Regions from separate parts of the Photobacterium damselae subsp. damselae genome, predicted to be linked through region 3. Evidence: predicted binding sites of a transcription regulator. Region 3 holds the regulator's gene; each other region holds the start of a gene.

Region 1 (10,965 bases), 780 kb from region 3:
TTGCTCCAATTCGGTTCATTGCCACGGCAAGGGTTGAGTGGGCCTCATATGAGATTGAACCGAAACTCATAGCACCTGTTGCAAAGCGTTTTAGGATACTTTCGATTGGCTCAACGTTTTCAATCGCAATAGCACCTGCCGGATTTTTAATAAAATCGAGCTGGCTTCGAAGTGTAACTGCGTTATCCCCTTGGGCATCAACCGCATTGGCGTATTGCTTAAATTGTTGATAGTCCTTGTTGCGGGTGGATTGCTGCAGTAATGAAATAGTTTCTGGGTTAAACAGATGTTTTTCACCACGCTGTTTCCACTGATACACCCCACCGACATCAAGCATTTGGATTGGAATTTCACGGGTAGGGTAGCCGACACGATGGCGTACTACCACTTCTCGTGCAATGTCATCTAGGGTTAGACCTTCGATACGAGAAACCGTACCAGTAAAGTATTTATCAACCACAGCTTTGCTGATCCCTAATGCTTCAAAAATTTGAGCACCGTGGTATGACTGAAGAGTGGAAATCCCCATTTTAGAGAAGATTTTTAATAGGCCGCCATTCACGCCTTTACGGTAGTTATTAAATAACTCTTCTGTGGTTTTTTCACGATCTAGCTTACCTTTGCGTTGCAGATCAACAATGGTTTCAGTCACCAAATAAGGGTTGATGGCACTAGCACCATAACCGACAAGCGTTGCAAAATGGTGGGTTTCACGGGCATCACCAGTTTCGACAACAATGTCACATTTTGCTCGAAGACCTTTACGGATCAAGTGGTGATGTACAGCACCTACTGCTAGCATGGCCGGAATTGCCGCATGGTTTGAGTTGACCGCACGGTCCGTTAAGATGATGATCGAATAACCGTCAATCACTGCATCTTCTGAATATTGGCAAATACGTTTTAGTGCGCGCTCAAGTTTGCCGGGTTCGCCGCTAGCGCGAAATACAATATCTAATGTTTTGGCTTGGAGGTGCTCGTTATCAATTGCGCGCAATTTTTCTAGCTCAGCATTTGAGAGTACCGGACTTTCAAGCTCAACCTTGCGACAGTGCTGAGGGGTTTCAATCAGTAAGTTTTGATCTTTACCAATATAGGTATTAAGCGACATCACCATACGCTCACGAATCGGATCGATTGGTGGGTTAGTCACCTGAGCAAAGAGCTGCTTAAAATAGTTGGCAAGATGCTGTGATTGATGAGATAGAACGGCTACTGGCCAATCTGCTCCCATCGAACCTAAAGGCTCATAACCTGTGCTGGCAAGAGGTACAATAATTTCATCGACTTCTTCGCTGCTCACACCAAAGGCTTGCTGATGATGCAGCAGACGTTCTGGGGTTGGCTGGTGATGCATGTTATCGGCATCAGGCAGTTTCTTTAGACTAAGAAGATTGTTCTTCACCCATTCTTGATAAGGTTGAGCTTGAGCTATGCTATCTTTAACTTCTTCATCAGAAATAATACGACCTTGTTCTAGATCGGCAACAAAGATACGACCGGGTTGGAGGCGTCCTCTAAATTGAATATTTTCAGGTTCAATTTCAACAACACCAGATTCTGACGCCATAATTAAGAAGTCATCTTTTGTTACTGTATAACGTGACGGACGAAGACCATTTCGATCCAGTGTTGCCCCCACTTGTACCCCATCGGTAAAGCACACTGATGCCGGACCGTCCCACGGCTCCATAACGTTGGCATGATATTGATAGAACGCGCGGCGCTTAGGATCCATCTCTTTGTTTTCTTGCCAAGCTTCAGGGATCAGCATCATAAGAGCATGTGGCAAAGTACGCCCTGATAACACTAATAGTTCTAGCGCCATATCAAAATTAGAGGAATCTGAACTGCCTTCTTGGCAAATAGGCAGTAGCATACTTATTTCTTGTGGGCTAAATAGCTCAGATTCTAAAATAGCTTCACGGGCTTTCATCCAGTTTAGGTTACCGCGAACCGTATTAATTTCACCATTGTGGGCAATATAACGGAACGGCTGAGCTAAACGCCATTTTGGAAATGTGTTAGTAGAAAAGCGCGAATGAACCAGAGCGAGAGCCGTCACCATAGCTGGATTTTGCAAATCTAAAAAGTATTGTGGTACCTGCTCTGTAGTTAACTGGCCTTTGTATACAAGCGTTTTATAAGACATGGAGTTGATGTAAAAATCGTCTCCAATATTCGAAACACTCTCAAGGCAGACTCGAACGGTATAGTTACGCAGCACATACAGTTTACGTTCTAATACTTCAGATTTTAGGTTGGCACCGCCAGTAATAAAGACATGTTCAAACTGAGGCTCAGTACTTAATGGATCCTCTCCAATCATGGAATTATCAACAGGAAGCACTCGGTAACCGATAATTTCAAGGTCGAGTCGTTTGGCATTACGCTCTAAGATATCTCGGCATTGTTGGCGTTTGTGTTCATCTTTAGGAAATAGAACAACACCCACACCATATTGGTCAAAAGAGGGCAGTTTAATCCCTTGCTTTACCGACTCTTCTAATAAAAATTCATGAGGTTTTTGCAGTAAAATACCCGCACCATCACCACTGCAGGGATCGCACCCTTGACCACCGCGATGCTCCATTCGAGCAAGCATATCAAGAGCTTGAGTGACTATTTGATGAGATTTTCGGTTTTTCAGATGGGCGACGAAGCCGATACCACAAGCATCATGTTCCATTTCAGGCACGTACATGCCCTGAGTACTACGCTCTTGATCCGTCATAGATACATCCTTCCAGTTATCGCAAGCCTTATCCTATGGCTTGATTTTCCCTAATCTTATTGTGGTCTTATGTAAGACGATGTGGACATCATGTCCCGTGGTTACATAAGCGTGTTTGCTGTGGGAGAAAATAAAGTTCTATAGCAAACGATATGTTGGGTGTGTGCGATGAAATACGCAAAAACACTGCTTACACCCGAGTTAAGTGATAGATATCACTATTAAACGCCCAATTTATGTCAAAAATGTTGCTTATATTTTGCGCGCAAGTGTAACTATCCTACAGTTTTGATACATTAATTACCAATAGAAATTAACATGATTTGTTGGGAATGCCAGCACTTTGGGTTGCTTTTCAACGAATAATGCCAGAGCGACCCTCTCTCTTTTTACTATCTTCTTGTTTTTATTGATATGGGAAAAAAGAATTCTCAATAACTGCGAGTTTTTAAAATGTTAAAGTTATTTATGTTGTTGTTTTTTAATTACTAAGTCGAATCATGTTATTTTTTAACCGAAATTATCAGGTAAATTCGGCGTTTTCTTGTTTTCACACAAAGAACCACGGTTAAAGTGTGCTAATTTGTGCGGTTCATTAGAGCTCTAGCTCTGTTCTTATTTTTGCTATTTATCAGGTAACACCATGCAATTGCACGAGCGAGTTAATACTTTTGGTCAGGATTTACAGCGTCGCTATGGCGAAAAGGTTCATAAGCTGACTCTACATGGCGGTTTTAGTTGCCCAAACCGTGATGGCACAATTGGACGTGGTGGTTGTACATTTTGTAATGTAGCTTCTTTTGCAGATGAAAAAGCGCAATTTTTACCGATTCATGAGCAGTTGACTCAACGTGCCGGTGAGGTAAATAGGGCCAAGAAATATTTAGCGTATTTTCAGGCATACACCAGCACTTACGCTGAAGTACAAACATTGAAAAAAATGTATGAAGAAGCCCTGCAAGCAGCTGATATTGTCGGTTTATGTGTTGGAACTCGTCCTGATTGCGTACCTGATGCTGTTCTCGATTTACTTGCGGGGTATCGCGAGCAAGGCTATGAAATTTGGTTAGAATTGGGGCTACAAACGGCCAATGATAAAACCTTAAAACGTATCAACCGGGGTCATGACTTTGCCTGTTATGCCGAGATCACGCGTCGTGCCCGTGCATTAGGAATTAAAGTCTGTACTCATTTAATCGTGGGTTTACCGGGTGATACAAAGCAAGATAATTTAGAAACGATTAAGCGCGTGGTAGAAGTGGGCGTGGATGGGATTAAATTGCATCCGCTCCATTTGGTCGAAGGCAGTAAGCTTGGGCAAGCTTGGAAAGTAGGCCGAATTGAAGAAGTTAGTCTTGAGCAATACAGCGATATCGCCTCGGAAATGATCCGTTTAACGCCACCGGATGTGGTTTATCACCGTGTATCGGCTAGTGCTCGAAAACCGACTCTATTAGCGCCTTCTTGGTGTGAAACTCGTTGGTTAGTGATGACTGAGATTTGGCGAAACTTAGAACAGTTTGGTGCTCAAGGTAGTGGGGTTGGCGCTCCTTTTGTCTACCAAAAGCCATAGTAATGTATAGGTGTTTGCGCATTTTATAAAATATTAAGTGAGATTGTTTAAATCTCCTTTGGTATAGAGGCCGTTATTGTATAATGGCCTCTAAATTAAGGAAGTTGGTAGCGCAATTGTGCTTTTTCACGATGGTTTAGGAATTGGCTAATTTGAATTTTTTGGTTTAAATAATCACAGTAGGCGTAGTTTTGGGGCGATATTTACTTCTTTTAACAGCACTGGTCAGTCTCGTTCTTGCCACTATGAGCTTTCTTTTAACCGATGAAACCATGGCTGAGTTTGCGACTTTAATTGTTGTTTTCTGTATTGTTTTCGGTGGGGTATTTGTCCTGCTATTGATCTATAGTATTGACTCTCTCTCTCTTGAAAAAACCCATCAAATATTGGCCAAAATGCCATTCCCTGTCGCTTTAGTACGACTAAAAGATGGCCAATTACTCTATTGCAATAAAGCGTGCCGGGAATTACTAAGCATTCGAAAAATTGGCGACTCTTATCTCTATCCTGAATATATATCTTCTGCGACCGTATGTGATTTTCTACAAACTTTTCACGGGCAAAACTCATTTCAACAATGGTCTGAAAGTGTGCCAATGCCTGGTAATAAGTCATTATCGCTTGATATTACGGGTAAACGAATTCGTTATCATTGGTATCCAACCTGGATGCTTTTTATTTCCAAAACACCACAAAATAATAGTTCCGAAAATCAGTTAGCCCAAGAGCAATTGATGTTTCAAAGTGTGTTGAACTCTCTTTCTGAGTTGGTCTATTTCCAAGACCCTCAAGGTCGAATTATGGGCTCAAATAAGGCCTTTGATCGCTTCTGGCAAGGAAGAATTGAAGAGGGGGTCTTAGACTATCAGCAAGATCATGAGCATAGTCTGGGAACCAATTCGATCCATTGGTGGACTACAAACCCTGAAGGTTCCAGTCGTTTACTTGAAACTAACCAAACTTCTCTGATTAATGCTAAAGGAGATGTGATGGGGACGCTTAATATTAGTCATGACGTAACTGAGTGGCATGAAATGCAAGAGAGTTTACGAACTGAAATTGAGCGCCGGGAAGAGACGGAACAAACCTTAGCCCAACAAAATAATTTATTAGATACCATTATTAACTCCAGTACCGATCCGATTGGTTTAGTTAATCAGTATTGGGTTTATATCGGTTGTAATGAGTTATTTGCCCAGTCGCTCGGTTACACCAAAGAAACCTTGTTGGGTAAAAGTGCTGAAGAGGTTATTTCCTCCGATAAATGGGAGATGTTCCGCCAAAGTGATCGCGAAGTGATGGAGTTAGGCCGCTCGACAAAAACCGAAGATTGCGTATTAAAAAATGATGGCACATTAGTCTGGTATGAAGTGCAGAAGTCTCCTTTTATTGATCCTACCGATGGTGCTCGTGGCATGTTGATTATTGCCCGTGATGTCACTGAACGAAAAAAAGCGGAGCAACAGTTGGCCGATGCGATCATGGAACTTCAGGCATTAAGCTTTATTGATGGCCTAACACGTATCGCAAACCGCCGTAGCTTTGATGATAGCTTGCATCGTATGTGGCACAGTCATATTCGTTTGCAACAACCCTTAACGTTAATTTTCTGTGATATTGATTATTTCAAAGCATTTAATGACAGCTATGGACATCAAATCGGAGATACTGTGTTAAGAGAAGTGGCTACTGTCTTAAGCTCGGTTATTCAGCGTGAAACGGACGAAGTGGCTCGTTATGGTGGGGAAGAGTTTGCGATTTTATTACCGACTACCGATAGCAAGGGCGGCGAATATGTGGCGAAGAAATTGCAAAAGGCATTAGCACTACGTGCCAAAGAAGCGCCTTTTTGTGACATTCCAACTACGTTAACCTTAAGTATCGGTATTACAACGGTTATTCCTCAACCTAATGAGGGATTCCAACACTTCTTAGAGCAGGCCGATAAAGCACTATATCAAGCAAAGGCCGCAGGGCGTAATTGTTATCGACATTTCCAGTAAGTACCGTATTGAAAAGCTCAGGTTGATTCCTGAGCTTTTTTTTGACTTTTTTAACTGAAACAATCATTTCCTAAGGTTTCAGTATATTATGGTGTTATTGGAAAAAGTTCTCTCTGACTGTTAAGTAATGGTATTCATTGATGAAGCAAATCAAAGTATTAGCCCAGTTTTATGTCGACTTGCTGGTTAAATTAGGGATAGTAAGATTCAGTTTATTGTTAGCGTTAGGTTTGGTTGCGCTGGCTATTTTAGTACAAGTGGGTGTGACTTTAGTCCTACATGGCGAGGTGCGAGATGTTGATATTGCCCGCTCGGTTGCCTTTGGTTTATTAATCACCCCTTGGGCAGTCTATTTTCTTTCTGTGGTCGTTGAGCAACTAGAAGATTCGCGCCAGAGGTTATCTAAGCTCGTCACTAAACTGGAAGAGATGCGTTCGCGAGATATGCAGTTAAATAAACAACTGCAAGAGAACATTACCAAACTTAATCAAGAAATCGATGAACGCCAAAAAGCGGAAGAAGCTCGTGAATTGGCGATGGAAGACTTAGAAAATGAAGTTTACCATCGTGAAAAGGCACAATTAGAACTGGCAGAACAGAGTGCGTTGCTGCGCTCGTTTTTGGATGCTTCACCTGATTTGATTTATTACCGAAATGAGAAAAATCAGTTTTCTGGCTGTAATCGGGCAATGTCTGAATTGGTCGGTAAAAGTGAAAAAGAGCTGGTTGGTCTTACTCCTTGGGATGTCTATAATCCTGAGTTGGCGACCAAAATAGCCAAAACTGATCAGCGAGTATTTGATGAAGATGTCTCTCTAACTTACGAGCAATGGTTGGAGTATCCAGATGGACGAAAGGCGGTATTTGAACTGCGTAAGGTTCCTTTTTATAGTCGCAGTGGTCGTCGTTTAGGTCTGATGGGCTTTGGTCGTGATATCACCGAACGTAAACGTTATGAAGAGGCCCAAGAGAAAGCCAGTCGAGATAAGACCTCATTTATTTCTACTATAAGCCATGAATTGCGAACCCCATTAAATGGTATTGTTGGCTTAAGTCGAATGTTGCTTGAAAGCGAGTTAACTGAAGATCAGCGTAATTACCTCCGCACTATTCATATCAGTGCGATAACGTTAGGGAACATTTTTAACGATATTATTGATCTGGATAAGTCTGATCGCCGCCGATTAGAATTATTACCCAAGCCTCTAGATTTGCCTGAGTTTATTACTGAAATTGGTAATATCTCAGCATTAATGGCCGAGCAAAAAGGGTTGCGGTTCGACTTAGAGCAATTGACGCAACTGCCGAAAATGATTGAGGTAGATGGCACGCGTTTACGTCAAGTACTGTGGAATTTAATGGGTAATGCCACCAAATTCACTAAACAGGGAGGCGTTATCTTATCGGTCAGCTGTGAGGTTGAAGCCGATCAAGCTCATATCCAATTTGAAGTGGAAGACAGTGGTATTGGTATTCCTGCCGGGGAGCTGGATAATATTTTTGCGATGTATTATCAGGTTCAACAGGGAGATGATAATTTACATGCGGTTGGAACGGGTATTGGTTTGGCCGTTTCGCGTCAGTTAGTGCAATTGATGAATGGTGATATTACAGTGAGCTCTGAAGAGGGAGAAGGCAGTACTTTTACCGTTAATATTACTGTTCCAATCTTAGCTTGTAATACGGTTTCTGCTGAAGAAGATGAAGAGCTACCCTCTGTGCCACAATTGGGTTTGAATATTTTCATGGTAGAAGATATAGAGCTTAATGTGACGGTGGCAAAATCGCTACTTGAAAGTTTAGGCCACCATGTAACCGTTGCTATGCGTGGTGATGAAGCTCTTGAGATGTTTGATCCTGAAGAGTACGACTTAGTATTATTGGATATTCAGCTACCTGATATGACGGGGTTTGAAATTGCTCAAACACTGCGTGAGCGGTATCAGCACCTGCCAGCTTTAGTTGCGTTAACTGCGAATGTCATCAAAGATAAGAGTGAGTATTTAGAGCAAGGAATGGATGAAGCTTTAAGTAAGCCACTGAGTGTTAAAGCCATTACTGAGGTGATTCAACGTTTGGTCTTAACCTGTTCGTTAGATGATGAACAAGAAGAAGCGTTACCATTTAGTGCTAATTCTCAGGATCAGATGTATGAACAATTACTGGATTTAGAGATGCTGAGCTCTTATGTTGAGATTGTAGGGCCAAAACCAGTATTAGACAGTATTGCGATGTTTGAAGAGATGATGCCGGGATATTTGGAAATATTGGATTCGAATATGATGGCAAAAGATCAAGACGGCATAAAATTTGAGGCCCATAAGATCAAAGGGGCGGCAGGCTCTATTGGTTTAAAACACATTCAACAAGTTGCCCAGATGGCGCAATCTCCTGAATTGCCAACTTGGTGGGAAAATATAAATGACTGGGTTGATGAGATTAAATATGGTTACCAAGATGATTTAAAAGTATTAAAAGCTTGGTTAGCTCAGTACGAAAAACAATAATTTATTTGATAATTCCGCGACAAAAAAGGCTTCCATCCGGAAGCCTTTTTACTTTGTAGCATCAAGAATAATCAAAGATTAATCTTGTTCTAAGTCGCCGCAGAAACGGTAACCTTCACCGTGAATCGTGGCAATGATTTCTGGCGTATCAGAAATAGATTCAAAGTGCTTACGAATACGACGAATGGTTACGTCAACAGTACGATCGTGTGGTTTAAGCTCACGACCTGTCATCTTCTTCAGAAGATCTGCACGCGTTTGGATCTTGCCTGGGTTTTCACAGAAGTGCAGTAGAGCACGGAACTCTGAACGAGGCAGTTTAAATTGATCACCGCTTGGGCTAACAAGTGAACGGCTGTTGATTTCTAAAGACCAGCCGTTAAAGCTGTAACGCTCAACAAGCTTTTTGTCTTCAACCGGCATACCTTGATTCATTGCACGGCTTAATAGGTTACGCGCACGAATAGTCAGTTCACGAGGGTTAAATGGTTTAGTGATATAGTCATCTGCGCCAATTTCTAGGCCTAGAATCTTATCAACTTCGTTATCACGGCCTGTTAGGAACATCAGTGCCATGTCACCTTGCTCACGCAGTTCACGAGCAAGTAGTAGGCCATTTTTACCTGGTAGGTTGATATCCATAATCACTAAATGAACAGGGTGCTCTGAAAGCATCTGGTGCATTTCATTGCCGTCGTTCGCTTCAAATACAGTGTATCCTTCTGCTTCGAAGATACTCTTTAGTGTATTACGTGTTACGTGCTCGTCTTCTACAATTAGAATATGAGGGGTTTGCATGTGGCTGTACCTAAGTTTAAAAACTGAATCTGGTGTTAATACACAGAATAGTTAAATTCTATGAAAAAAATTTACATACAGGCAAAGTATTTAAAAAGAAAACTTGCTTGATGTGCAATTATTCGCCTGTTTTGGTACGCCATCCGTTTCTAGAGTTACAAGATAGAATCCTAGAATGCCCGAGAAAAATGGGGCTACTGGCTACAATTTCCCTTAGATGGCGTCGATTGTATTCACTTAACAGCTCGATAACAATATAACTGTTTTAATTCGAGGCTGGTTTTTAGGCATTTCTTGATTTATATCAAACAGGATGAAGAATATTCATCTCTCTCCATAGCCTTTAACATTCGCTACAAAATATGCTGCAAAATCCAATCCGTAAAGCTTCTTGGTGTAAAAAAGTATGGAATTGGAGCTGCGATCAAATCATTTATTGCAATATTGTCTCGCGATGATTTTACATTTTTTTAGCAAGAAATGCTTTTTTGATAAATAAGAACATAGATAACTACGAGAAATGTGCATATTTTCAACATTTGGCCATAATTAGAAAGATATTACGGCAAAAATTTTCCGTAAAAAGAGATGAAATTGTTGCAGTTACAGCAAGCTAGTCATAGAGCGTAATCGAAATTTGATAACAGAATGGGAGAAGTAATTATGGACAACGATCTCTTACCTGATTTATGTGATGCGTATGAAGATAAAATTTTGTGGCTTCCTGTGACTTGGCAAGATTATGGTGGAAAATCGGTATTTTCTGGACAGATCGTAACGTTACGTTGCTTTGAGGATAACAGTTTAGTTCGAGATATTTTATCGCGGCCGGGTAAAGGGAAGGTTTTAGTGATTGATGGACACGGTTCTGTTAATCGAGCCCTACTTGGTGATCAACTGGCACGATTAGCGGTGCAAAATGAGTGGCAAGGCATTGTTGTTTATGGTGCGGTTCGTGATGTGGTGACTTTATCTGGTTTAAACCTAGGGGTAAAAGCTCTTGGTGTTTGTCCCCTAAAAACGTTAAAGCGTCAAAGTGGTGAAGAAAATGTGATGCTCTCTTTTGCCGATTGTCGTATCTTTCCAGGTGATCACTTATATGCGGATCAAAATGGAATCATTGTTACGCCTCACCCTTTACCTAATATTGTTGAGTAATGATTCGCACTCAAAAGCGAAAGCCTAATCCCAGTGCCACTACCTGTTCAATATCTTGATAATCAACCGTTGCATTTAAGTTAAGCTGCTCTGTAAGTTGATATTGGCTCGATAGTTCCATGCCTAATTGAGTCTGTTGCTCTGTCGAGGTCGATGTTAATGCACTATTAATACTGATTCGCGGGGATAGAT
Region 2 (10,965 bases), 1.3 Mb from region 3:
TGTATTCTAGATTTAGACGACTGAACTCATACTGATGAGGGGTACAGTCGATAGTAATATTCTCTAGAACCCAATCGTATAGACGACGGTTATCCATAAACTCTAGCGTACAGATAGAGTGAGTAATGCCTTCTAACGCATCAGAAATACAGTGAGTAAAGTCGTACATTGGGTAAATGCACCACTTATCACCTGTCTGATGGTGTGTCGCAAAACGAACACGGTATAGAACAGGATCGCGCATAACCATAAATGGAGATGCCATATCGATCTTCGCACGAAGACACATTTTACCTTCTTCTACTTCACCATTTTTCATTTTGGCAAATAGTTCAAGGTTCTCTTCTACGCTACGATCGCGGTATGGGCTATGCTTACCTGGCTCGGTAAGTGTACCGCGGTATTCGCGCATCTGCTCAGGACTTAGCTCATCAACATACGCTAAGCCTTTATTAATTAATTCAATAGCAAACCCGTGTAGCTTATCGAAGTAGTTCGATGAATAGCAAATCTCACCGCTCCACTGAAAGCCCAACCAGTTAACATCGTTCTTAATAGACTCAACGTATTCGATGTCTTCTTTCTCAGGGTTTGTATCGTCGAAACGTAAGTTACATTGACCCTGATAGTCCTGAGCGATACCGAAGTTCAAACAAATAGATTTAGCATGACCGATATGCAGATAACCATTTGGCTCTGGTGGGAATCGGGTATGAACGCTTGTATGTTTGCCACTTGCTAAATCCGCATCGATAATTTGGCGGATAAAGTTAGTTGGACGAGCTTCAGTTCCACTCATCAATAATACCTCGTGTGCTTACAGGATTTTTAATTCAGCCTATGATCCACAAATATGACTCACGACTCAACAAATAGTGTGCATTGTTTTGCGATATGAACAAAAAAACCTCGCAAATGCGAGGTTTAATCATATCAGATTCTGGAATTCGTGCGGAAAAACATTTCCGCACGATAGTTTTTGCTATTTTTTTCCATATTGACTCATAGAAAAATCTAGCATTAGGGGGAATCTTATAGACTCACAACTCGGCTGGTACGTTTACCATCAGCACTTACTGCGCGAACTTCAACTTTACCAGTTACTGTTGGTTTCACTTCATTGTAGTAAGTTACCCAAGTCTTACCAGCATCTGTTGAGTACTGAAGCTTAAGACCTGGCATGCTCACGTTCATGTTTAGCTTACCATCAATAATTTTTGCACCAGGTACTGGGACACGGTATTGAATACCAGCAGCATCCAGTTTAGCCAATTCACGTTGACCCAGTACGTTGGCAAAACGAGTCCAATCGTTATTTAGCGCTTTCTTATTCACTAGATTACTCTTTTGTGAATATTCGACGCCTGTCTTGTATTCATTTTCCCAGCTAGCTTCGTGCCATGCACGCTCTGCAGCTGCAAGTACGCGAGGGAATACCATGTACTCATACTGATCATCAGTACGTACTGTTTCACTCCATAGCTGAGCCGATAGGCCGTAGAAACCTTTCGATTCAGTCGTACCTTTACCAGAGAAACCATTGCCATCACGGTCTACTGAAGTTTCTGCGTTTTGTGGTAAGTTTTCTGGCGCAAAACTAAACATCTTACGAGTATCAGTCGCACGTGTTGCCCAGTAGTAGCCCTTCTCTTGAGGATCCACTTCGTATGGCATATCCATATATACGTAGTCTGGGTTAGATACGATTACGTCATAACCTTTATCAGCCCAATCGTAAGCAGATGCTGTACCACCCCAGTACAATACATCCCAGAAGTTAACGCGTACTTTATCTGTTGCAAACGCTGAAGAATCTTTCGAATACTTCAGGCCATCTTGCCATGCTTGGAAGTGTGGAATGCCTTTACTATTAACAACTTCACTTACTTTCTCAGCAAAGTGGCTTGGTAAATGTGCATAATCAGCTACTTCACCGCTGTCCACTAGCTTCTTACACATTGGTGATTTTTCAAATGGCTTGTTTTCAGCAGACATATCGATGTTGCCTTTCCATGCCACCTTATCGCCAGCGTTAAGATCTTGGAAACCCGCACCTTGCTTGATATTTTTCGCTTCGTCACCACCAAAGTGCCATGTTGTTAGAGGCATACCTGCTTCTTGGTGCATCGCAGCCACTTCTGAAATCACCTTGTTCACGAAGTTCATCGATGAATCCATACATGGGTTGATAAAGCTGCGCTTATCGTAGAACTGAACCGTTGTTACATTTGAAGTATCTTGAGGATCCATCAAACGGTACTCGTTCGCCGCTTCCATATCACCATCAGCCGCTAAACGGTTATAACGCGCTTCCATTGCCACAACAGCAGCACGAGCGTGTGCTGGCATGTCGATTTCAGGAATCACTTCGATACCGCGAGCTTTCGCATATTTCAAGATATCTAGGTAATCTTGCTTGCTGTAGAAGCCAGAACCGAAGTTATTTGCTTCAGGACCAGAACCTAACTGAGGAAGCAAACACGATGTTTCAGAAAGATCATGACAGCGCTTCGCACCAATATCGGTTAGCTCAGGAAGACCAGGAATTTCTAGACGCCAACCTTCATCATCAGATAAGTGCATGTGAAGTTTGTTCATCTTGTAGGCAGCCATCTGATCCAGAGTACGAAGAATCGCTTCTTTACTGTGGAAGTTACGGCCTACATCAACCATGATGCCACGGTAATCAAAACGAGGTGCATCCACAACTTTTAGAGTAGGAATTTCGTTTTGTGTACCTGTGCTCATTAGAGACATCAGAGATTGCATACCGTAGAACGCACCCTCTTTATCGAAACCAAGGATAGTGGCTCCTTTTGGCGTAACATCTAATTGATATGCGCCAGATACTTGGTTTGCTTTTGCAAAGTGCTTAGGTGCTAATTCTACTTTAACTGGGTATGAACCGTTGCTGTTCACACCAAGCATGGTTAAACGTGCTTTTACTGCATTTAGCATATCGCCAGATAACGCCGAGTTATCAATCGCAATACCATTTGTTAGTGATACCGTTTTACCCGTTAGCTTAGTGCTCAATGGAGTTGGAACGATAGTGCCTGCAATTTCTTCTTTAGCAAGTAGCTGTACATCGTTATTTTTATCAAAACGAGACTGCGCAGTAGCTAGCGTGTTGTTATCAGCAGGTACACGTTTCCAATTATCACCATCAATTGGGCTTAAGTAATCTGCTGGATTTTCAGTGTCAGTACTTTTAATTGTTTTTGGCTCTGCTTTGCCTGCTGCAACATAAGCGCGTGGCATGTAATCATTTTCAAACAGAGTCCAGTATTCACCCACGTATGGGATCACAACCGTTTCACCTTCAGCAAAACCATCGAATTTCTCGGTTGGCTCTAGTGTATGTAGGTCACCAGTTACGTGAGTGATCTTAAATTGATCGTTTTGTACATCCAAAATTTGGCGGATGCTGTGGAAATAGATTTTCCAATCTTTGCTTGTTACTTCAGGGCCATTATTAACAAGAGTAAGGTTAATTAGGTCACAAGAAGCCCATTCTGCGCCTAGGTTTTGACATTGTAGACCGTTGTCAGCACCATGGTTCGTTACTACCTTGTAATTAACTTCTAGATTATTCGCTAGGTTATTAACTACAGCTTGATCATTTGTTCCTTGTGAAGCACATCCAGTTACCGCAAGAGCGATAACAGAAGCTAACGCAGATAATTTTAGAGTCATGATATGTTTCCTTGTCTCCCGAGCCCCTAATAATTTAGGGAAATCTAAACCGAGTACTGAAAATAAGGTACTCAAAATCCCGGCCTCTCATTTCGCTTAAGAAATTATGAGAGAGGCCGGTTTATTAAAGTTTTACGGTGTTACAGTTTGTTACTTAAAGAACTTAAGTAATTAAGGCAGTTTTACAGAAGATAGGTCTTCTGCAGGAGAGACTTTCTTCATCTCACCAGCAACGATTTCAGCTAGAGGGCCTAGGATAACCTGTAGGTTGTTAGTACCTAGTTTAACTACACCCATTGCACCTAATGCTTTTAGCGTTTTCTCATCCGCTAGGCTTGAATCTTTAAGAGTCAAACGTAGACGTGTGATACAAGCATCGATGTTTTCTAGGTTGTCACGACCACCAAGAGCTTTGATGTATTGCTTAGCTAATTCACCAGTTTCTGCAGCCGCTGCACCTGAAGTCTCTTCAGCTTCGTCATCTTCACGACCTGGAGTCTTAAGGTTGAACTTAACGATAGCAAAACGGAACACTACGTAGTAGATACAGAAGAAGCCGATGCCTTGGATAATTAGCATGTACCACTGTACCGCTAGTGGGTTACGGCTTGATAGAACCATATCAACTAGACCTGCAGAGAAACCGAAGCCTGCAATCCACTGCATTGATGCTGCAATGTAAACAGATAGACCAGTTAGTACTGCGTGAATTACGTAAAGTACAGGTGCAAGGAACATGAATGCAAATTCTAGAGGCTCAGTAACACCTGTGAAGAATGATGCAAAACCAGCAGCTAGAAGTAGAGATGCTACACGCTCTTTGTTCTTAAGCTTAGCTGTGTGGTACATAGCTAGAGCCGCACCTGGTAGACCGAACATCATCACAGGGAAGAAACCAGCTTGGTACATACCTGTTACGCCAGGAACACCTTTACCGCTTAGGAAGTTAGGAATATCGTTAATACCTGCAACGTCAAACCAGAATACAGAGTTTAGTGCGTGGTGTAGACCAACAGGGATAAGTAGACGGTTAAAGAATGCGTAGATACCAGCACCAACAGAGCCCATACCTTGGATAGTTTCACCAAAGTGTACTAGACCACCGTAGATAGAAGGCCATACAAACATCAGTACGCCAGCAATCACAATACCTGCAACCGAAGTTAGGATTGGAACTAAACGCTTACCGCTGAAGAATGCCAATGCTTTGTGCAATTGAACATCAGAGAAACGGTTGTAAAGTTCAGCAGATACGATACCAACTAGGATACCAACAAACTGGTTGTTAATTTTAGAGAATGCCGCAGGTACTGCACTTGGGTCGATACCCTGAATCTGTGCTACTGCGCCAGGAGCTAGAAGCGTTGTTACCACTAGGAAGCCAACGAAACCAGAAAGTGCAGCTGCACCGTCTTTATCTTTTGACATACCGTAAGCAACACCGACAGCAAACAGTACCGACATGTTGTCGATAATTGCCGCACCAGCTTTAATTAAGAACGCAGCGATTGCACTGTTTGAACCCCAACCTGTTGGGTCAATCCAGTAACCAATACCCATTAAGATCGCAGCAGCTGGAAGTACTGCTACTGGCACCATTAGCGCCTTACCTACTTTTTGAAAATATCCAAGAATGTTCACCCTTAGTTCCCCCTATGGTTTTCTTAGATTCGATATTTGATAACTTTTTTTTGCTATCCGATTAAGTCATTTGCAGTTTAAGAATTTAATTTCGCCCCGCAAATTAAAACGTCCTCATTTGTGATCTTTATCACCAGAGTTGGCAATATCTGAGCGATTTTGCTAGCTCGATCATAAAACTTATTTTATCATTCGAAACAAAGGCGATATGCCGCTATGATTTCCCTGTTTTAATTATTCTGTATGAGGTGTCACCGTGAGACTTATCCCGCTAGATAACGCAAAAGATGTAGGTTTGTGGTCTGCTCGCTATATTGCTGATCGTATTAATAAATTCCAGCCAACAGCTGAGCGTCCATTTGTACTAGGTCTACCGACTGGTGGTACACCACTAGCGACTTACAAACGTCTTATTGAGCTTTATGAAGCGGGCGAAGTAAGTTTCAAGCATGTTGTTACTTTCAACATGGACGAGTACGTAGGCATGCCTTCTGATCACCCAGAATCATACCGTAGCTTTATGTACAACAACTTCTTCAATCATATTGATATTCAAGAAGAAAATATCAATCTTCTTGATGGTAATGCAGCGGATCATGTTGCTGAATGTCAACGTTATGAAGACAAAATCAAATCTTACGGTAGAATCAACCTATTCATGGGTGGCGTAGGTAACGACGGTCATATCGCATTTAACGAGCCAGCATCGTCTCTATCTTCTCGTACTCGTATCAAAACATTAACTCATGATACTCGTATCGCTAACTCTCGTTTCTTCGATGGCGATATTAATCAAGTACCTAAATACTCTCTAACTATTGGTGTGGGTACACTGCTTGATTCTGAAGAGATCATGATTTTGGTTACAGGTCACAACAAAGCACAAGCACTAGAAGCTGCTGTTGAAGGTTGTGTTAACCACCTATGGACTATCTCAGCTCTACAGCTGCATCCAAAATCACTGATTGTATGTGATGAGCCTGCAACTCAAGAACTTAAAGTTAAAACGGTTAAATATTTCCAAGAGCTAGAAGCTGAAAACATTAACCACATGTAAAAATAAAGGAACTGTTCATGTACGCGCTTACCAATTGTCGAATCTTCACAGGTAGCGATGTGCTGAATAACCACGCCGTCATTGTTGACGGCGTGAACATTCATGCTGTTTGCCCTGTTGCAGAACTTCCACAAGATATCAAAACTATTGACCTAAACGGTGCTAACCTAACTCCAGGTTTTATTGACGTCCAACTTAATGGTTGTGGCGGTGTGATGTTCAACGATGAAATCAACGCTGATACGATTCACACAATGCACCGCGCAAACATCAAATCAGGCTGTACCAGCTTCCTTCCTACGCTTATCACTTCATCTGATGAAGATATGAAAGCGGCTATTAAAGCTCAACGCGACTACGAAGCAAAATACCAAAACCAATCACTAGGTCTACACCTTGAAGGTCCATACCTAAACGTGATGAAAAAAGGTATTCACAATATTGATTACATTCGTACTTCTGACGATGCCATGATCAATACCATTTGTGAAAATGCGGATGTTGTTACCAAAGTAACACTGGCGCCTGAGCAAAACGACCACGCTCATATCCAAAAACTGGTTGAAGCGGGTGTTGTTGTTTCAGCAGGTCACACTAACGCAACTTATGTCGAAGCTCGTAAAGGCTTTGCCTCTGGTATTACCTTTGCCACTCACCTATTTAACGCAATGACACCTATTGCAGGTCGTGAGCCAGGTATGGTCGGTGCTATTTATGATACCCCTGAAGTATACACAGGTATCATTGCTGATGGTTTCCATGTGGATTATGCAAACATCCGTATGGCCCATAAAATGAAGGGTGAAAAGTTAGTTTTAGTGACCGACGCCACAGCCCCGGCAGGTGCTAACATGGATCACTTTATTTTTGTCGGTAAGAAAGTATATTACAGAGACGGCAAGTGTGTTGATGAAAATGGCACACTAGGCGGCTCAGCACTGACAATGATAGAAGCAGTACAAAATTGTGTTGAGCATGTGGGTATCGCCCTGGACGAAGCGATTCGTATGGCTACCTTGTATCCTGCTCGCGCAATTGGCGTAGACAAGAAACTTGGTGCTGTTAAACAAGGTATGGTTGCAAACCTAACTGTGTTCGATCGCGATTACAACGTCCAGGCGACAGTTGTTAATGGTGAATACGAGCAGAATTAAAATATGACAGGCGGACAAATTGGTAATGTAGATCTAGTAAAACAGCTAAATAGTGCCGCTGTTTACAGACTTATCGACTTACAAGGCCCTATATCACGCATTCAGGTTGCTGATGTAAGTCAGCTTGCTCCTGCAAGTGTTACTAAAATTACCCGCCAACTGCTTGAGCGCGGCCTTATTAAAGAGGTCGCGCAACAAGCTTCTACAGGTGGTAGACGCGCAATTTCTCTTACTACTGAGTCAACTCCTTTCCATTCGGTAGCAATCCGTCTTGGACGAACTTATATCGAACTCACGATTTTTGACTTAAGTGGTAAACATATTGTGAGCGATTCGCATCGTTTTCAATACTCCAACCAGCAAGAGTTGACTGATGGTTTAATTAATCACATTCGTCAATTTATTGCAGAAAATCAAAATGTTATCAAAGAACTTGTGGCATTTGGCATTACTCTTCCAGGTCTTATTGATCCGGAAACTGGCGTAATCGAATACATGCCTCATATCGAAGTCGATCATTTTCCTTTAGCAGATATCATCAATGAAAAATTTGGTGTTTCTTGTTTTGTTGGTAATGATATTCGAGGCCTAGCTCTTGCTGAACATTACTTTGGCGCAAGCCGCGACTGTAAAGACTCAATCTTAGTCAGCATGCATCACGGTACGGGCGCAGGAATTATTGTTAATGGTCAGGTTTTTTTAGGCCATAACCGTAACGTTGGTGAAATTGGTCATATCCAAATTGATCCATTAGGTGATAAATGCCAATGCGGCAATTTTGGTTGTTTAGAAACAGTAGCAGCCGATCCTGCCGTAATTCGACACGTTCAAGAACTGCTTGACCAAGGTTATCCAAGCACTCTTCAGGAGCTAGAAGAGCTTACTATGCCAGCTATCTGTATGGCAGCTAACAAAGGGGATGAACTGGCTGTTCAAGCCCTCACAAAAGTAGGAAACCAATTAGGTAAAGCACTGGCAATGACGGTCAACCTATTTAATCCGCAAAAAATTGTTCTAGCAGGCAACATTACCCAAGCTAAAGACATTGTTTTCCCTGCGATTCGTCGCTGTGTTGAAACGCAGTCACTTTCTACATTTAACAAAGATCTTCCTATTGTTACCTCTGAGCTTTATAGCCAACCAACAATAGGCGCATTTTCAATGATCAAGCGCGCAATGCTAAACGGTGTTCTACTGCAACGTTTGTTAGAAGATTAAAAAGCAGCAACGAAACCGTAATAATCGGTTACATTGCATTTTAAGGGGAGGCTCATCACAGTCTCCCCTTTTTGATATACTCAACGTAACTTTCTATTTTCTTAGCATATAATGACAAACAACTAGAGGTTATTTTGCTCGATTATTTTAAATGAGCATGTTGCAAAATATCTCACACATCAAGTCATCATATATCTGTAAATTGAGTTATGACTTCTCCAACACATACTGTCTTGAGAGAAGCTTGGATATATTTTTGAGTACAAAATAAAGGAAAGATTACCGAGATATGGAAATCGTTTTTATTATTACCGCTTTTGTAGCTGGCTTTATTGCACTTCGCTGCAAACTTCCACCGCTGGTTGGCTTTCTTATTGCTGGCTTTTTTCTTAATAGTTTTGGCTACCACTCTACCGATGCGTTAACCACATTTGCCGATTTAGGCGTAACCTTACTTTTATTTACCATCGGCTTAAAATTGGATGTCAAAAACTTACTGGCAAAAGAGATCTGGGGAGGCGCAACCTTACATAATCTGCTGTCAACACTGCTCTTTACTCTATGTCTGAAAGGGCTTCAGTTACTTGGTCTAAATATGTTAGCTGGCCTTGATATGGGACAACTGGCTCTAATGGGCTTTGCACTCTCATTCTCAAGTACTGTTTTTGCCATTAAAGCCTTACAAGAAAAAGGTGAACTCAACGCAACCTATGGTACTTTAGCCATTGGGGTGCTGGTTATGCAAGATATCTTTGCCGTCGTTTTCTTAACAGCCTCTACCGGGAAAATGCCTGAAATCACAGCGTTAGGCCTCTTTGCACTTCCCCTTCTACGCCCTCTATTTTACCGAATCTTAGATAAAGCAGGTCACGGTGAAATGTTGGTGCTTTATGGTATTTTCTTAGCCCTTGTTGCCGGAGCCGGTCTGTTTGAATCTGTTGGTATGAAACCGGATCTGGGGGCTCTGATTCTCGGTATGATGCTCGCCAGTCATCCAAAAGCGTCTGAATTATCAAAATCACTCTTTAATATTAAAGAAATCTTGCTGGTTTGCTTCTTCTTAAATATTGGCCTGGCCGAAACCCCAACCATTGATGGCTTATTAATGGCATTGGTGTTGATGCTCATTTTGCCATTAAAAGGCATTTTGTATTATCTTGTTTTCCATCTCTTCCGTTTCCGAGTCCGAACCTCACTGTTAGGCACTCTTACCCTATTTAACTACAGTGAATTTGGCTTAATTGTCGGTGGTGTCGCTTATAAATTAGGATGGTTGCCAGGCAATTTCTTAGTAGCGATTGCCATTGCCGTTTCTCTCTCGTTTTTAGTTGCAGCAACTGTAACCAGTGCGGGACACAAAATTTACAGTCAATCATCCCGTTGGCTAAAAGAGTTCGCTCCAGAACAACTCAACTCTGGCGATAAGCTTATCGATTTAGGCTCTGCTCGCATTATGATTTTAGGTATGGGACGCATAGGCTCAGGTGCTTATGATGAACTCACCGAACGCTATGGTCATCAAGTAATTGGAGTTGAAACCCGAGAAGATTCTGCCGAGCAACACAAACAAGAAGGCCGAAATGTTATTTGTGGTGATGCAACCGACCCCGATTTTTGGGCTCGCGTTATTAAACGTCGCAATATAGACCTTATTTTATTAGCTATGCCAAACAGTCAAGCCAATACTTTTGCCCTTGAGCAGATTCGCTTGCGTGATTATCAAGGTCAAATTGCCGCAATTGCCAAATACAGTGAAGATGAACAATGGCTAATCGAGCAAGGCGTTGACGCTGCATTTAACATTTACAGTGAAGCCGGAAGTGGATTTGCTCGTCACGTATGTGAGCATTTAGACCCTCAAATTCAACGCATACCTTAATTTCTGAGCAACATCTCAAATCAACTCAAGCGGCAATATTCTTATTGCCGCTTTCCTTTTTATGGTCAAAAAACAGCTTTCACTGAAAAATATTCAGTTATATTAAAAATAATCGAATAATATTTAACGACAAGGCTATAGTTTAAAATATTTCAGATTTTTCATTGCATTTTTTTACCGAATACGCAATTTTAGAAAACAACAAGGGAGCGACGAGAATTTGGCCAAATCGTCTATGTACCCAAACTCTAACCCGATGCATAATCAAACGAAGCAGCATAAGTTAGCGTGGTAAATAGGCAACTCGCGAACACCAAGAT
Region 3 (10,965 bases):
AATTATCTGGCTCAAACCGGGGAAAATAGTGGTATTACCGCCGCTCAGGTAGTCTCCGCACCTCTGCAATTACAAGCATGCGCTGGCAGAATTGAGCAAGGTTTTTCTAAGGTCTATCGCAGCTATTTGTTAGGATCATTAAAAAAGCGTCTTATCGGAAAAATTGAACGTGGTGGCAATACAATGCCAGTTACTAAGCAGCAAGCCGAACAGATAACGTCACTGCGCCAATTTGATGATTTGGTCACAGCCCCCCTTCATGGGTTCCAGAATGCAGATGATTACTACCAACAGTGCAGTGGCATGCAATATCTTGCTCAAGTATCGACACCTCTGAGACTCATCCATGCGAAAGACGATCCCTTTATGACCGATGAGGTGATTCCAACCATGTCATTACCACCGCATATTGAATACACCTTATATCAACACGGTGGTCATGTTGGTTTTGTTACAGGCAGTCTCTTAAAACCTAAAATGTGGTTAGAAAAAACAATTCCAGTCTGGTTTACGGAGCAATTAGCCTTAAACAAACAATCATCGCATGGTAGTCAGGTTTAATACTATAATCTGCTAATGTTTTCTTTAGTGGCAAGTTGTAATGATTATTCCTTGGCAACAAATTGATAGTGAGACACTCACCAACTTGATTGAACATTTTGTTCTGCGAGAAGGAACCGACTATGGCGAACAAGAGTTAAGCCTTGCAGATAAAGTGGCTCATGTTCGTCAACAATTAGAACATGGTGAAGCGGTCATTGTTTTTTCTGAGCTTCATGAGACTGTTGATATTAAATTGCGCTCTCAACTTTGCTGATAGCGAAAATAAATTTCTTCTGTTATATGCGTGCTGTGGCAAATCACAGCGAAAAAAAGCCCCTCTCCTTGCATATTCCTTAACATGTTGTTAATAAATAGCCAACTATAGCAAAAGGATATGCAGGGAACTTATGTCAGCCAAACATCCCATTATCGCTGTCACTGGTTCATCAGGAGCCGGTACGACAACGACTTCAGAAGCGTTTCGTAAAATGTTTAATATGATGAACATTAAAGCGGCATGGCTTGAGGGTGATAGCTTTCACCGTTTCACCCGTCCTGAAATGGATGTCGAAATCCGTAAAGCAAAAGAACAAGGTCGACATATCAGTTATTTTGGGCCTCAAGCCAACGACTTTCCCCTACTTGAACAATTTTTTAAGCAGTATGGCGAAGATGGCTCTGGGGAGTATCGTCGTTATCTTCATACCTTTGATGAGGCGGTTCCTTATAATCAAATGCCTGGAACGTTCACCCCTAAACAACAACTGGCAGAGAACACAGATCTCCTGTTTTACGAAGGGTTACATGGCGGTGTGGTTGATGGTGATATCAATGTTGCTCAGCATGTGGATCTACTGATCGGCATGGTGCCCATTGTAAATTTAGAGTGGATTCAAAAAATAGTCCGTGACACCCGAGATCGCGGCCATTCACGAGAAGCAGTCACAGAATCTATCGTTCGCTCGATGGATGATTACCTCAATTATATCACCCCTCAGTTTTCTCGAACCCATATCAACTTTCAGCGAGTCCCCACGGTTGATACCTCAAACCCTATTAGCGCCAAAGGCATACCAACACTCGATGAAAGCTTTGTTGTAATCCGTTTCCGTGGGCTGAAAAATGTCGATTTCCCCTATTTATTGGCAATGATCCAAGGTGCCTTTATGTCTCGCCATAACACCTTAGTTGTACCTGGCGGTAAAATGGGATTTGCGATGGAATTGATCATGCGACCACTATTACAGCAGTTGATCGAAAAAGGAAAAATAGGCTAAAGAAAACCGTATGGCGAGATAAAGATTCTCGCCATAGTTATAACAAAGCTTATGCAGCAACCACTTGGTAGGAGTGAGTCAACTCAACGCCTTTACCTAGCATCAAGCAGACAGAGCAGTATTTTTCTAGAGAATTAGCTACAGTTTGAGCGACTAATGCTTCATCAAGATCAACGCCTGTCACCACAAAATGTAAGTTAGCTTGTGTAAAAAGACGAGGCGCTTGTTCACGACGAGTCGCTGAAATTTGAGCCTCACAAGCTGTAATTTTTTGTCCTGCTGATTTTAATCCTTCAACCACATCAACAGAACTGCAACCACCTGCTGCCATTAAGACTAATTCCATTGGACTTGGCGCTTTATCACCACCATTACCATCCATCACAACACTATGGCCTGAGCTTGATTGACCTAAGAACGTCATCCCTTCAACCCATTTCACTCGTGACTGCATCTTTGACTCCATTTTCAGACAGAATATACGTTTTAAACCTCATTCTTGATGATAAAACAGCAGGTGTAAACCTCTAAATTTAAGCCAGCGTCGCAAAATGAAGTATGACTTGTAGCACACTTTCAACCAAAGTTTTGTGATGAAATATTAAGCAATTTATAATTAACTGCTAACGGTGTGATCATGTGCACACTTATGAGTACAAAATGAGCGACTCCGTTAGATTAATATCAAGAAAAACCCAAAGAAAAAGGATACACTCTGTAACTATTCAAAGAAGCTTGCAAATTGCAGCGATATGAATACCCTGTCAACGAGTAGTCCTTTGGCCCTTAGACTTAAAAGGAATGCGTTGTTAGGCAACAAATGCAGAGGAAGTTATAAATATGGTTCCAGGTAAACCTCAAACAGATCCAACTCTTGAGTGGTTTCTTTCCCATTGCCACATTCACAAGTACCCGTCAAAGAGCACTTTGATTCACGCGGGTGAGAAAGCAGAAACTCTCTACTACATTGTGAAAGGTTCTGTTGCGGTGTTAATCAAGGATGAAGAAGGCAAGGAGATGATCCTGTCTTACCTAAACCAAGGTGACTTTATTGGTGAGCTAGGCTTATTTGAAGAAGGTCAAGAGCGTACTGCATGGGTTCGTGCTAAAACCCCATGTGAAGTTGCTGAGATCTCTTTCAAAAAGTTCCGCCAACTAATTCAAGTGAACCCAGATATCTTAATGCGTCTTTCAGCGCAAATGGCTCGTCGTCTACAAGTGACTAGCCAAAAAGTGGGTGACCTTGCATTCCTTGACGTAACAGGTCGCATCGCTCAGACATTGCTAAACTTGGCTAAACAGCCAGATGCAATGACTCACCCAGACGGTATGCAGATTAAGATCACTCGTCAAGAAATCGGCCAAATCGTTGGTTGTTCTCGTGAAACAGTGGGTCGTATTCTGAAAATGCTAGAAGAGCAGAATCTAATCTCTGCTCACGGTAAGACCATCGTTGTATACGGTACTCGTTAAGCTTTATAGCTCACGAGATACAAAAAAAACCGCATATTCTACTATGCGGTTTTTTTGTGCCTAAATAGCCACCACTGTCACAGACTCTTCACTTGCAGCAAAGAAAAGTTTTGCTACAGTTAATGCGAACCAATAATTTAAGCATTGAGTGTGATATATGGATATTGAACGCTTCACCGACCATGGACAGAGTCCGGCAACCGCCATCATTATGGATCTTCCTGCTACTGTAGAAATGACAGGATTTACTTCCCGTCGCTATCTTCTCTCTCAGCAACCGCCGCAAGCTCGATCATTTAGCGAAGAAACGCCTTATTGGGCAACCCCTCTTGAACGCTAATATTAATTAACTTCAGTCCAAATGATTTAGGTACGGAAAACGCCACCGCACCTAAATCATACTCAGTCGTCCAAATACTACCAACCTAAGCTAATACCTCATCAATTCTCATTACTTTGGTAAGTGCTTTCAAAAATACGATTGGCTGAAGCTTCTACAAATCCAGAAAAGAGATCGCCATTTGCCATCGGATATCGTTTAGCAAACTCATAAAAACCACCCGGTATTAGCTGCTTCCCATCGCTAAACTCCACCATAACTTTATCTGCCATGGTTGAAGATTGCTCCAACATTAATGCAGCACTACCTTTTACTGCGCCACCAGCTTGGTTAATCGCAAAACCATTGTGAGTCAGATAATGATTCACTTCCGCCACTTCAGTAAATTGCTCCAGTGGATTAATACTGACGGTAAAATGATTAGCGCCAAAACCATGGGCCGCTACCCAAGCTGCATATTCACTCTCTTGAGCTAACATTTGATATTCTTGATAACTCAACGTCCACGGTCTTCCTTGGGATAAAAACATTGAGTTAGAAAAATAGCCATGGGGAACTTGGTCTAACAGTTTGCGTACCAACAGTTGTAATTGGCTAGAACACTGCCCTAACTGGAGCTCACTAATAAAAACCTTGGGCAAAACTGGATTTGGATGTTCAAAGTGCTCAGCATACAGTTTCTTTTCCTCAAACTTATACTGACCTTTTGGCTCATATCCTACCGCGATAAAAGCTGCAGCTACCCGATCTAACCCGCAACGAGGCAAGTTATAGGTGCGCAAAGCAATATGATCGTTCATCAGAGGATCATCTTCTGTCAGCAACTGCTGAACTTTCTCAGCAGAAGGACATAACCGGGTAATGTAATCTTGCCACAACTGGGAAAATAACAATTGGGCTCGCTCCATATCGACTCCTTGATATCACTTGGATTCTATTTAAGGTAGCACAATTCCGGGAAGTAACTGCTCAGGCAATTCGACATCATCCCCTTCAACGGAGGCCATCGGGTAGGCGCAATAATCCGCGGCATAATATGCACTCGGACGTAAATTGCCAGAGGCACCAAGCCCACCAAATGGAGCACTGCCACTGGCTCCGGTTAATGGTCGATTACGATTAACAATACCGGCTCGAATATTGGCAACAAAGTAGTCCCACTGCCCATCATCCAGTGAAATCAATCCAGCAGATAAGCCATATCGAGTTTGATTGGCCAATTCGACCGCTTGCTCAAAACTGCTGTAGCGAATCACTTGCAGTAAAGGGCCAAAGTACTCTTCATCTGGAAGCGTAACTAACTTAGTTACATCCAAAATAGCAGGGGTAATAATGGCCCCTTTTCCTCGCTTAGCCGCTAGGAGTACCTCAGCACCTAACGTGGCTAAATATGCTTGAGCCGATAGTATTTTATCTGCAGCCCCACTTGATATTTGCGGCCCCATAAAAGGTTGCTCAGCGGAAAATGGGTCACCAACATGCAGTTGTTGGGTCACATTAACCAGTTGTTCAAGTAAAGCATCACCTTTATCACCAATAGGGAGATACAGTCGACGGGCACAAGTACAGCGCTGACCTGCACTCAAAAATGCTGACTGCACTATGGTATAAACGGTTGCATTAATATCATCACTGCACAAGTCAGTTACAATCAGTGGGTTATTACCTCCCATCTCCAACGCGAGCATTTTCTCTGGTTGTCCCGCTAATTGCTGATGAAGTAAATGGCCAGTTTGCGCACTACCCGTAAAAAGTAACCCATCAATCAGTGGAGATTGGGCTAGAGCTTCTCCAGTTGCTCGGCCACCTTGAACTAAGTTAATTACGCCATCAGGTAATCCAGCTTGCTGCCATAATTTCATTGTGACTTCTGCGGTTTTTGGCGTCAGATCTGAAGGTTTAAACACCACCGTATTGCCAGCTAAAAGTGCTGGAATAATATGACCATTTGGCAGATGACCGGGAAAGTTATAAGGCCCAAACACGGCCATTACACCAAGAGGTCGGTGGCGTAACACCATAGTGTTGTTCCCTTGTTGTTGTCGAGAAAGCCCAGTTCTCTCTTGATAAGCTCGTACCGAAATGGCCGCCTTCCCCACCATTGCACTGACTTCAGTTTTGGTTTCCCATAACGGCTTACCAGTTTCTTCAGCGATGGTGTAAGCGAGCTGCTCTTGATGTTCGGTAATCAATTGAGCAAAGCGTTCAACATAAGCTCGTCGCTCAGAAAAGTCTCGGTTACGCCATGTTAACCAAGCAACCCTTGCCGCTTCAATGGCTTGATGAACTTGCTCGTAAGTGGCTTCATTTCCTTGCCATATTGCTTGTTCAGTATAAGGATTGAGAGAAATATGAGTCTCTCCCTGCCCTGCTATCCATTGTCCTGCAATCCATTGACTCATTGTCGCCTCCTTAAGTTAGCGCAACAAAGCGAATACTGTTTCCTGTCGTAACCCGCAAAGCGTCAGCAACTTGCTGAGATAACACCACGGTTTGGTTTTCCTCATCAAATGATAGAGGTGCGGCAACGGCTCGGAAATCTTTACATGAGGTATTACTGATAAGATACTGGCGGCGCAAACTAGGCTCACCAATTTTCACTTTTGCCCGTTGCGAGTGACGTACCGATTCAATATTACGAACATCACATTCAACGGTAGGTCCTGCATCAAAAATATCGACATAACCTCGATTACAAAACCCCTCTTGTTCTAAAAGTTTTAAGGCTGGAAGCGTTTGAGGATGAACTTGGCCTATCACCGCTTGGGCCTCAGGGCTAAGTAAATTGACATAAATAGGCAGTTTGGGCATCAGATCGGCAATAAACCCTTTCTTACCAATCCCCGTTAAATAATCAGCTTGAGTAAAATCTATTGAAAAAAAGTGTTCTTTAAGCCAGTGCCAAAATGGTGAGTTCCCATGCTCATCAGAAACACCTCGCATCTCAGCAAATACCACCTCAGAAAACCGTTCAGGATATTCTGCCATCAACATAAAACGCGCTTTTGATAACAGCCGACCATTCAAACCTTGGCGCCACTCATTACGCAAAAAGAGCGTACAAAGCTCGCTGTTTCCTGTGTAGTTATTACCAAAAGTCAGTACTTTCACCACATTGTGCACATTGAGTTTACGCGATGAATGCACCACTTTGCTGATGTGATAAGAATAGAACGGAACGTCTAAACCAATGGCCGCCTCAATCCCTGTTGTCCCAGCGATTTCTCCCGTTTCACTGTCTTCTGCCACCATCAAATAACCTTCACTACAAGGTTGGGTGACTCTCTTATTGAAACTGCGTACTGAATTATCAATTCGACGTTGCAACAGCTCATCATTAACAGGTAGAGAAGTAAACCCATGACCAGACTCTTGTGCACATAATTTTAGTGCCTCAAAATCTTGAACCGATATAGGACGAACAACCAGCATAATATTCCCTCCTATGCTCATTGATGTATGCAGAGATGACGCTCTTTAGCAAAGCATGGTCAATGCCAACCATGCTTATATGAGCCGTTCAAATTATGGCTAAGCTAGTGATTTTGATAAAGCTGAGCAATGGCTTGTTCGAGTCGAGCCAATCCTTGTTCAACCTCTAATTTGCTGATCACTAAAGAGGGAGTAAAGCGCACCACATTAGGACCTGCCACTAAAACCAGTAGCCCTTGCTCACCGGCTGCCAATAAGATATCTCGAGCTCGGCCATGCCATTCAGGGACTAATTCAGCGCCAAGCAGTAAGCCATGTCCTCGAATATCTTGAAAGATAGGATAACGTTGATTGATATCTGCGAGCCCCTTTTTAAACCATGACTCACGCTCTTTCACGCCAGCTAACAATTCAGGTTTAATAATTTCACTGATCGCAGCTTTAGCAACGGCACAAGCTAGAGGATTACCACCATATGTCGAACCGTGAGTGCCAACCTTCATTGACTGGGCGATAGCTTCGGTTGTTAACATCGCACCGATAGGAAAACCACCTCCTAATGATTTTGCAGTGGCCAAAATATCTGGCGTAACCCCCAGTTGTTGATAAGCATATAAAGAACCAGTACGACCGTTACCCGTTTGCACTTCATCAAAGATAAGTAAGGCTTGGTGTTTATCACACAGCTCACGTACACCTTGAATAAATTCAGCATCTGGTGAAATGATCCCACCTTCGCCTTGTAGAGGTTCCATCATAACGGCACAGGTTTTATCGGAGATAACTTGCGATAGAGCATCTAGATTATTATAAGGAAGATGGATTACCGCTTGCGGTTTGGGGCCAAAGCCATCGGAGTAACTGCTCTGCCCACCGACGGTCACAGTGAAGAAGGTTCGACCATGAAACCCCTGTTTAAATGCGATGATTTGGTCTTTATCAGTATTAAAATGATCCACAGCATAGCGTCTTGCTAATTTGAGCGCAGCTTCATTCGCCTCCGCTCCAGAGTTAGCAAAAAACACTTTATCGGCAAACGTGTTAGCAACCAATAATTGAGCCAACTCTAAAGCGGGCTCATTTGTCATCACATTACTTAAATGCCACAGTTTTTGCGCTTGTTCGGTCAGAGCCTGAACTAAAGAAGGATGACAGTGACCAAGACAACTCACGGCAATACCACCGGCAAAATCAATATATTCTTTATCGTCTTGATCCCATACTCGGGAACCTTCACCACGAACAGGGATCATCGCCATCGGTGAGTAACAAGGCACCATCACCTGGTCGAACACATTACGTTGTACTTTGTTTTCAGCCATCATCACACCTTCCTTTTGTGATTAAGGGGTTAACCTTAGTATTTACATTTTTTTAACCATTTCCAAGCGCAGAATATTCTTTTTATCTCAATAACGTTTCTTTAATCGCAAACGTTATGCTTAGTTATGCATCAAAACAGTGAAACAATGAAGTATTTTTATTCAAATTTATACTAAATCAAATAAATAGGCAGATATTATTGATGGGTTTGCATAGAAAGATGAGAGGTTATGCAGAAAGGAAAATGCAGCAAATGTGATGTTGATCCGAGCTCAAAAAGACTGAGCCCCTTATTTTCTCAGTCTCTACCCTAGATGAGTGAAAGCAGTATCACTCAGTATTGTTGTTACGCCTTACGACGAAGAAAATTGGCGAGCAGTTGATGGCCTTGTTGTGTCAAAATACTTTCCGGGTGAAATTGAACCCCTTCTAAAGCCAGCTCTTTGTGGCAAATCCCCATAATTTCATCCCGCTTACCATCTGAGGTAGTGGTCCATGCTGTTACCATAAACTCACTTGGAAGCGTATCGGCTTGCACCACTAACGAGTGATAACGGGTGACGGTTAGAGGGTTATTTAAGCCATGAAACACACTTTGGTCGGTATGAGTTATAGGTGAGGTTTTACCATGCATCGCCTGTTTAGCCCGAACAATCGTAGCACCAAATGCTTGTGCCATCGCTTGATGACCTAAACACACACCGAGTATCGGTAACTTTCCGGCAAAATGTTGGATAGCAGCCAATGATATTCCAGCCTCATTAGGAGTACAAGGGCCGGGAGAGATCACCAAATGAGTGGGATTTAAGGCTTCAATACCCGCTATATCGATCTCATCGTTTCTTACCACTTTGACTTCTGCACCCAATTGGCAAAAGTATTGGTACAAATTATAAGTAAACGAATCGTAGTTATCGATAATCAGTAGCATGGTTATAGGCTCTTACAACAAAGTCGACTTATTGTGCCTTTGCAAATAAGAAAGGCAAGCCCAATTGAACTTGCCTCATGTTTTTACTGTCTTTTTTATCTATTTAATTCGGCAATGATCGCCGTTATACACTGCGGTTAACTTACCAGTCAGTTTTAATGGACTATAACCGCATGGGACTTCATACACACCGTATGCCAGCACACTTAAGCGCACCTTATCACCCGTTGAGATCCCCATCCATGTTAAGAAACTGTCTTGTTCGTCATAGTGACGCGAGTCTCCTCCGAATAACCATGGCTTAGTGCTATCCCAATACCAGCGGTCAAATACCGGATAAATCGGCTGCTCGCTGCGATTGTGAATAGTGAGATTAAAGCCGGGTTGTTTCATTTTATAACGCAGACTGATAATAACGGGATCGTGGTCAGACGCTGAGTATGGGCCTTCTGATTTAGCCAATTCACCACTGTATTTGCGAGAATACTCAAACAAAGCATTTTCTACTGAGTTAATGTGCCAATCTTCAATACCCACCACTTTTTTGGCCAGTGATTTATTGGCTAAAGCGTGATCTAAACTCCCTAGCTCGCCACCAAAGCTATAAGAGTAACTGTCTTTACCATGCCATTGGGTCGCCAAGTTTTTCAGCCCTAACCCCTTACCTACTTCTTGTCCGACAGCTTGATACGGAACACCCGCAATTGAGGTACCTGAGGCGGTCATGATCTTACGCTGTGCTTGATTTGGCTTATAATTGGTAAGAACTCGGATAGGATCTTCCATACCATAAGAGTTCATATCACCAATCACAAGCAAGTCACCTTTTACTTTCTTTAGCGAATTAGCCAGTACTTGAGCGGCTGAGACTCGAAATGCATTACAACGCCCTTGTAGATCAGCAGGATCAGAATCAAACTCGCCATTAACCCAATCTTCATAACAACCTGAGCCTTTAGACTTCAGATGGTTTACCACTATAGTTAACGTTTTTTGCTTCTGTTTAGCATGATTTACAGTAAAGCTTTGTAATAAACTATCTCGCTGATACTTATCTAACTGCTTCTCTTCTCCCTCAGGGCTTGTTCCAACAATGTGCTGCTCTGGCATCCGAATAACTTCAGCATTGCCCTTTGGCGTTACCTTGGCTGGACGATACAACATCGCCACCATAATCGCATCGGAACCGAAATATTGACCTTGGTTTTTATCTTTGGCGGCAATTTCAATAAAGCGGTAGTGTTGCGAGGTATCACTCCATTGCGCGTTGAGATGTTCAACTAAGTTAGCGATAGCACTGTTATCACCAAACCCGTTATTTTCCATCTCCATAATACCGACAATATCGGCATCCATTGCGGTTAATGCATTTACAATTTTGGTGCGTTGCAGTACAAAATCAGCTTCCGTTTTTGCTCCGCGGTTACACCCTTTACTTGCATCTGCATCCGCCTGGTCTTGGCAAGTCACATTGAGATCGCCGCCGATACTACTGGCACTAGTAAAGAAATTTAAGACATTAAAACTGGCCACTTTAAGATTGCTGTCGGTGACGATTTCAGGTGCAACGGTACGGTCTTGATAATGAATAAAGTCTGCACTTGTTACGCTGTTGGTTGGTAAAAGACGATAGTTATTGTAACTAA

The links. The regulator CRP, encoded in region 3, controls carbon source genes, mostly activating them, when cyclic AMP is high. The targets are predictions, from matches to a motif close to TGTGANNNNNNTCACA.
Region 1: gltB (glutamate synthase large subunit) is a predicted target of CRP. The motif match lies at 2,939-2,954, and genes of this name have one in related genera.
Region 2: nagE (N-acetylglucosamine-specific PTS transporter subunit IIBC) is a predicted target of CRP. The motif match lies at 5,457-5,472, and genes of this name have one in related genera.

Annotation. Positions count from the first base shown of each region.
Region 1 covers NZ_CP146970.1:565,982-576,946, forward strand. Annotated here, with positions in the region: gene gltB (glutamate synthase large subunit) at 1-2,734, opposite strand, end outside; gene WAX86_RS02610 (TIGR01212 family radical SAM protein) at 3,378-4,307, shown strand; gene WAX86_RS02615 (diguanylate cyclase domain-containing protein) at 4,499-6,310, shown strand; gene arcB (aerobic respiration two-component sensor histidine kinase ArcB) at 6,451-8,817, shown strand; gene arcA (two-component system response regulator ArcA) at 8,896-9,615, opposite strand; gene WAX86_RS02630 (putative 4-hydroxy-4-methyl-2-oxoglutarate aldolase) at 10,279-10,773, shown strand; gene WAX86_RS02635 (hypothetical protein) at 10,784-10,965, opposite strand, start outside.
Region 2 covers NZ_CP146970.1:1,065,050-1,076,014, reverse strand. Annotated here, with positions in the region: gene glnS (glutamine--tRNA ligase) at 1-799, opposite strand, end outside; gene WAX86_RS04865 (beta-N-acetylhexosaminidase) at 1,033-3,696, opposite strand; gene nagE (N-acetylglucosamine-specific PTS transporter subunit IIBC) at 3,868-5,337, opposite strand; gene nagB (glucosamine-6-phosphate deaminase) at 5,594-6,394, shown strand; gene nagA (N-acetylglucosamine-6-phosphate deacetylase) at 6,412-7,548, shown strand; gene WAX86_RS04845 (ROK family protein) at 7,552-8,766, shown strand; gene WAX86_RS04840 (cation:proton antiporter family protein) at 9,056-10,645, shown strand.
Region 3 covers NZ_CP146970.1:3,027,278-3,038,242, forward strand. Annotated here, with positions in the region: gene WAX86_RS13910 (hydrolase) at 1-561, shown strand, start outside; gene WAX86_RS13915 (YheU family protein) at 602-817, shown strand; gene WAX86_RS13920 (phosphoribulokinase) at 951-1,820, shown strand; gene WAX86_RS13925 (OsmC family protein) at 1,870-2,274, opposite strand; gene crp (cAMP-activated global transcriptional regulator CRP) at 2,661-3,293, shown strand; gene WAX86_RS13935 (hypothetical protein) at 3,451-3,633, shown strand; gene WAX86_RS13940 (DUF1338 domain-containing protein) at 3,735-4,541, opposite strand; gene astD (succinylglutamate-semialdehyde dehydrogenase) at 4,572-6,035, opposite strand; gene astA (arginine N-succinyltransferase) at 6,046-7,065, opposite strand; gene WAX86_RS13955 (aspartate aminotransferase family protein) at 7,170-8,390, opposite strand; gene WAX86_RS13960 (aminodeoxychorismate/anthranilate synthase component II) at 8,735-9,319, opposite strand; gene WAX86_RS13965 (ExeM/NucH family extracellular endonuclease) at 9,419-10,965, opposite strand, start outside.